Regions from separate parts of the Limosilactobacillus sp. DJ3M12 genome, predicted to be linked through region 1. Evidence: predicted binding sites of a transcription regulator. Region 1 holds the regulator's gene; the other holds the start of a gene.
What was found. The regulator Rex, encoded in region 1, represses fermentation and respiration genes when NADH is low (regulators of the CRP and FNR family bind a similar motif). The targets are predictions, from matches to a motif close to TTGTGAANTANTTCACAA.
Positions count from the first base shown of each region.

Region 2: the regulator Rex is predicted to act here: its motif matches at 2,203-2,220, upstream of QOS06_RS04040 (glycerol dehydrogenase).

Region 1 covers NZ_CANCWY010000023.1:15,681-19,113, reverse strand. Annotated here, with positions in the region: gene groL (chaperonin GroEL) at 1-673, opposite strand, end outside; gene groES (co-chaperone GroES) at 765-1,049, opposite strand; gene QOS06_RS09355 (redox-sensing transcriptional repressor Rex) at 1,284-1,928, opposite strand; gene QOS06_RS09350 (ABC-F family ATP-binding cassette domain-containing protein) at 2,169-3,433, shown strand, end outside.
Region 2 covers NZ_CANCWY010000004.1:48,204-51,636, forward strand. Annotated here, with positions in the region: gene QOS06_RS04035 (alpha/beta hydrolase) at 22-867, shown strand; gene QOS06_RS04040 (glycerol dehydrogenase) at 1,061-2,182, opposite strand; gene QOS06_RS04045 (LTA synthase family protein) at 2,340-3,433, opposite strand, start outside.

The sequences.
Region 1 (3,433 bases):
TCTTCTTGTCAGTAATCAAAATATATGGATTGTCAAGGTCCGCTTCCATCTTGTCGTTATCAGTTACCATGTATTGTGACATGTAACCACGGTCAAAGCTCATTCCTTCAACAACATCAACGCTAGTGTCAACACCACGAGAATCTTCGATAGTAATTACACCATCATGGCCAACCTTTTCCATTGCATCAGCAATTAGCTTACCAACTTCTGGATTAGCAGCTGAAATAGAAGCAATTTGTTCGATATCATCCTTGGTCTTTACATCGTGTGACATCTTCTTCAAAGCTTCAACAGCAACTTCGGTAGCCTTGTCAATACCACGACGAATACCAACTGGGTTTGCACCAGAGGTAACGTTCTTCATACCAGCATTAACAATTGCTTGGGTTAAAACAGTAGCAGTTGTAGTACCATCACCGGCAATATCGTTAGTCTTTGAAGCAACCTCGGCTACTAACTTTGCACCCATATTTTCAAATTGGTTTTCAAGTTCAATACTCTTAGCAATAGTTACACCATCATTAGTAATAGTTGGTGTGCCGTAGCTTTGTTCCAAAACAACATTCCGTCCCTTTGGACCCATTGTTGTCTTAACAGTATCAGCTAATTTATCAACACCACTGAGCATAGCGCTCCGTGCATCTTCAGAAAACTTAATTTCTTTTGCCATTTATGTCACCTCAAAATTAAATTCATTATTTAAAAGAGACGGTGAAGGAATTTCATTCTTTCTGTCTCCTGCTCTTAATTCGCTTATTTAACTATTCAACGATTGCTACTAAGTCTTTAGCATGAACAACTAAGAACTTTTCACCGTTGTATTCTACTTCGTTGCCTGCGTACTTATCAAATAATACGCGGTCGCCTTCCTTAACAGCTGGAGCAAGCTTTTGTCCGTTTTCTAAAGTACGACCTTCTCCAACGGCAATAACCTTTCCAGTAGTTGGCTTTTCCTTCACATTGGAAGCAAGGACAATTCCACCAACTGTCTTTTCTTCTTCAGTTTCAGCTTTTAGAACAACGCGATCTCCTAATGGTTTTAACACGTTAATCCCTCCATCTTGTTAATAAATTTTATTTTTAGCACTCAAACTCTTCAAGTGCTAACCACATGTTTAAATATAACATGTTCTCTTTAAAATGCAACAAAAATACTTTGACTTTTTTTGACCATTTTTTAAAACTTAAGAGATCATACCTACAATCCATGACTTTTATTAATAATTTAGTAAACAAAAAGCATTGGTTGAACGCTTTCATCAAACCAATGCTCTCCTAATTTATTCAATTGAATCTTCAGTATAATTTTTAATGAAGTAAATTAATGTTTGAAGTTCGTTTGTTAAGTCAATGTTTTGAACTTGAACATTTTTTGGCACAGATAAACGAACAGGAGTAAAGTTAAGAATTCCCTTCACACCAGCTTCAACTAATTGGTCCGCAACATGTTGGGCCTTGATTCCTGGAACGGTTAGAATAACAACATCAATCTGTTGCTCTTTTAACTGCTTTACCATATCCTCGGATGGGTAAATTGGAATACCGCTTTTGACTGTATTGGCATATTCTGGCTTAGTATCAAATGCCGCACTGATCCGTAAATTAGTATCTTGGTGGAAATTAAAGTTTAACAAGGCACTTCCCAAACTACCAACTCCGACTAAGGCAACACTAACTAATGAGTCTTGGTGTAAGATTCCTTTAAAAAACTTTAATAGACTTTCAACGTCATAACCGTATCCCCGCTTACCTAATTCACCAAAATATGAAAAGTCACGACGAATCGTTGCCGAATCAACTTGCACAGCCTCCGAAAGTTCAGTTGATGATACCCGTTGCTTATTTGCGTCTTTCAATACATTTAAATAACGGAAATATATTGGCAACCGTTTCGCAGTCGCGCGTGGAATCTTTTTATTAGCCATTCTACTTTTATTCCTCCTAAAACAAGCCCTTCTCAACCTAGTTTGCCAACTAATTACTAAGTTTTTGACAAGGATAATGTTACTAATTTTTACTTTGTGAAATTTAAGTCTAAGTATATTCTAGCAATTAAACCCTTTTTTGTGAACTAAAATACAAAAATATTTTCAACTTTTTATTTAAAATTAAAAATCTGCTAAAATAAAACCATATTAAATCAACGAATTAAATGAGGTTTCAATATGTTACTTTTACAGACAAATGACGTTGTGCGTCGATTTGGCGCGGACGTTTTATTTCACAATATGAACATGCAAATCCAAGAGCATGGCCGTACTGCGCTTGTTGGGCGTAATGGTGCTGGTAAAACGACCTTGTTAAAAATGATCGCTGGAATCACCGAACCAGATGAAGGAACAATTACGAAGGTTAAAGATTTGACAATTGGTTACTTGGCCCAGGATCAAGGACTCGATAGTCAAAATAGCATTTGGACTGAACTAGATACTGTCTTTGCTCCTCTCCACAAAATGGAAACGCAAATCCACGATCTTGAACAACAGCTCGCTGACCTTGATAGTTCCGATAGCAATTATCAACAAATTCTTTCAACATACGATAATTTACAAACTGCCTTTAAGAAACAGGGTGGTTTCGAATACGAATCACGTATGCGGGGAATTCTACATGGATTTGGTTTTGGCGAAGATAGTTATGATACGCCAATTAATTCCCTTTCAGGAGGGCAAAAAACTAAACTCGCCTTAGCAAAGATCCTTCTGCAAGCACCGGGGCTTTTGATTCTAGATGAACCGACTAACCACCTCGACATGAACGTTCTTTCATGGTTAGAAGATTATCTTAAAAGTTATCAAGGTGCATTGCTTATCGTCTCTCACGACCGTTACTTCTTAGATCGTGTTGTCAGCGATGTTTATGATCTCGATAATAAAACACTCACCCACTATACTGGTAACTACACGCAATTTGTTAAACACAAGCAAGAACGATTAGAAGCAGAGTGGAAACACTATGACCAACAACAAAAAAAGATTGCTAAGTTAGAAGACTTTGTTAATCGAAATATTGTTCGTGCCTCAACAACTAAACGTGCTCAGGCGCGGCGAAAGCAATTAGAAAAAATGGAGCGGCTTGAGCGTCCAGAAACTGATGATAAATCAATCCATTTTCAATTCCATTCTGAAAAAGATAGCGGAAATGAAGTTCTTGATGTGGAGCAGGCAAAAGTTGGCTACGATGAACAGATCCTTGCTGGGCCGCTTTCATTTAATGTCCGCAAGCCGCAGCGTATTGGGATTATCGGACCAAATGGAATCGGAAAATCAACTTTACTTAAATCTATTCTCCATAAAATTCCGTTAATTAGTGGAACAATCAAACTCGGTGCTAACCTCGATATCGGTTACTATGACCAGGAACAGCAACAATTACATCCAAATAAAACAGTTTTAGAAGAAGTATGGGATGACCATCCAGAAGTACCTGA
Region 2 (3,433 bases), on a different contig from region 1:
ATAAAAAAGCGGGTGAAAATTATGAAAAAAAGCCATATTGGGATTGGTGTAGTGATAGTAATTGTTATCTTGGCAATAATTGGTGGTGCAGTTTGGCGTCAGCAAAAACATAGTAAATATATGCAATCAACAACGCCAACACTATTTTTCCGTGGTGGAGGTAGTAGTTATCATGCAGAAGAACACATGGTAAATGCTGCTAAAAAAGCCGGGGTAACGAGCACAGTCCTGCGAGCTGATGTTACTAATAACGGAAAAGTTACTCTTCATGGTTCAATGCATAAAGGGGCCATTAATCCAATTGTTGAGGTGAATTATGATAATAATAGGCAGTTGGATTTTAATAAGCATGGCGAATATGCGACAAATGTTGTAAAAGCATTACAGAAACGATATCGCATAACTAAGATTAATATGGTTGGTCATTCCCTGGGAAATATTTCGATTATTTACTATATGTTGCAAAACGGTAAAAATCAGAATATGCCTCAATTACAAAAACAGGTTGATATCGCAGGTCATTTTGCTGGATTGAATTTTAAACAGGTACCTGCTGCTATCCAGCAACCAGTTGGAATGAAATTAAATAAAGACGGAAAACCAAATGAAATGAACGCCACATATCGTCAAATGACAGAAGTACGGCAAACTTATCCGAAAGGTCAAGTAGCTGTTCTTAATATTATTGGTGATGTTGGTAATCATTCAGACGGTACTGTTGATAATGTATCTTCATTGTCACTTAAGTATCTAGTGGCTGCTCGGGCAAAGTCATACCGTGTTCTAAAAATAACAGGAAAAGATACTCAACATTCAAAACTTCATAATAATACTCAAGTTGATAAAGCATTAATTAATTTCTTATAGGGTAAATAACAAAAAAAGGGACTGTGACATAAGTTAAGTTACTTTCATAAAAAGCAAATACGCAGTACAACAATGGCCTCTAACGTCCGGAAACCGAACGTCAGAGGCCTATTGTTGCTTGCGGGGGGCTCCCAGAGGCTAGCTTCGCGTCGAAAAACGAAGTCACAAGTGACTTCTGTCTCGCTCCCTTTTATTACATCTGGCTATGATGACAATGGTGACTATTTAAATATTGCTTAGTATATGCATCAACTGCTCGTAATGCTTGAGCCACGTCATCTGGTGTTACCTTAAATGGTAAACGATCCATGGTATCTTGTTCTGAACAGGCGGCTTTTCCAGCATTGAGTAATTCTTCATCAGTGACATTTTCTAAATGTAGATCAGCAAGAGTAGTTGGTAGACCTAAAGAAAGAATAAATTGGAAGTACTTGTTATAACGTTCCTGGTCAGCGCCTTCCAACATTAATTGTGTTAAGGTACCGTATGCGACCTTTTCACCGTGTGTTAAATCATGAGTCTCTTCTAAAATTGTTAAGCCATCATGAATAGCGTGGGCACCAGATAGACCACCACTTTCAAAACCGAGACCGCTCATTAGTGTATTTGCTTCAACGATATTAGAAAATGCTGGTGTAACGACATGCGCTTCTGCATCAGCTACAGCTAGGTGTGAGTAATTAAATAATGTTTCTTCACACTTCTGAGCGATTGCATTTCCAACAAGGGTTTGTTTTTCACCAAGCATTGTATCGCTATTAGCTTTGGCAACTGCTTGTGCTTCAATATTAGTAGCTAAAGCATCAGCAATTCCAGAAATTAACATCCGAACAGGACCATTAGCGATAACTTGTGTATCAACTAAGACCAAGTCAGGATTTTGGTTGTAGAAACGATAATGGTCAAATCCACCGTCATCAGTATAAATTACTGAGAGACGTGAACAAGGTGCATCATTTGAAGCCAACGTTGGCATAATTACAACGGGTAGATGGAGATTGTCGGCAATTGCTTTGGCGGTATCAACTGTTTTACCCCCACCAAGACCATAAACGACGGTTACATTATTTTCTTTACCAATTTCTGTGACCCGGTTTACTTCGTTAGTGGATGATTCCCCATTAAATTGAACACGGGTAACATCATAACCACTTTCTTGAAGATATTGTTCAAAACGCTTACCTACAATTTTATAGACGGTTTCGCCAGCCAGTAATAACGGTTTTGTGCCAAAGTTTTTAAGATACTTATCACTTTCAAAAAGGACACCTTTGCCTTGGATGTAAGACGATGGTGAGCCAAATTCTTCAACCATAAAAATCCCTCCATTATTCTTTGTGTACAAGTTAATAATATCACTTTTATTAATGGAGAGAAAATTTAGCTGATTGAAATTAGCTTAAACTTAAAAAATAGAGCCTAGGCAGAACACAGTGCTCTCCTAGACCCTACTATACTATTTTGTACCCTTACTACTTATTATTAGCATCTGGGTTAGTGATCTTAATACGGTTGGAATCAGTGGAAGAGTGGCTTTGCTCAGGGGCGTCAGTGCTGTAGTCATCTACAGTTGAACGGTCACCGTTTTCTGAGTAAATACTTGTTGATTTAATTCCTTTCTTCTTCTCGATTCGCTGCGCTCGTTTTAGACCATTTGAATAATTATAATCAGCTGGATTAACGTTTTTAAACCCTTTTGGATGGTAGAACCGCAAGAGATTCTTTTCATTTAATGAATCAGAAAGAGTTAATTCCTCATTTACAAAATCTTGATCCTTCTTTAATTTCTCTTGCTGCTTCTTGGTAAGTTTAGCTTCTTTCCCAGTCTTATTATTGTAAATTGTTCCGCCCACACTCGTATAAGTTGGCGTAACAAAATCCCGATTACGGAAGGCAACCACTTGATTATGCTTGCTGGAGAAGAGATCGGTTCCAAATTGAATATAGCGTTTACTGCTAATTCCTAATAAGTGAAGGAGGGTTGGAAGAACATCAACTTCTCCACCATAGGTATGATAAACTTTTCCGTGACCCGTACCAGGAATGACAAACATTAGTGGTACACGTTGCAGCTGAGCATTATCAAAGTCAGTCCAATCATCTGCACTCTTCCCAAGAACACTTGCTAAGGAAGTATTTTCACTGTTTGAAATCCCATAATGATCACCATAAATCATAATGATTGATTTCTTATCAAGACCAGTCTTTTGGAGATAGTTAAAGAATTCTTGGATTGATTGATCAAGATAATGAGCTGTTACGAAGTAATTATCGACGTTACTGTCCCCGGTATTAGTTGTTTGGAAGTTTGGATCTTTATCCTCATCGTCAAGCGTGTAAGGGAAGTGGTTAGTAACAGTAATATATTTAGCGTAGAATGGTTGCTGTAAACTTTGAAGATACTTGATCGAGTTTTTGAATAATAACTTATCTTTAAGTCCATATCCGGTAGCCTTGTCTCCAGAAGTATCGTAATAACTAGCATCAAAGAAGTACTGATAGCCTAAATTCTTGTATACATTATTGCGGTTCCAGAAACTAGCAACGTTTCCGTGGAAGACTGCGC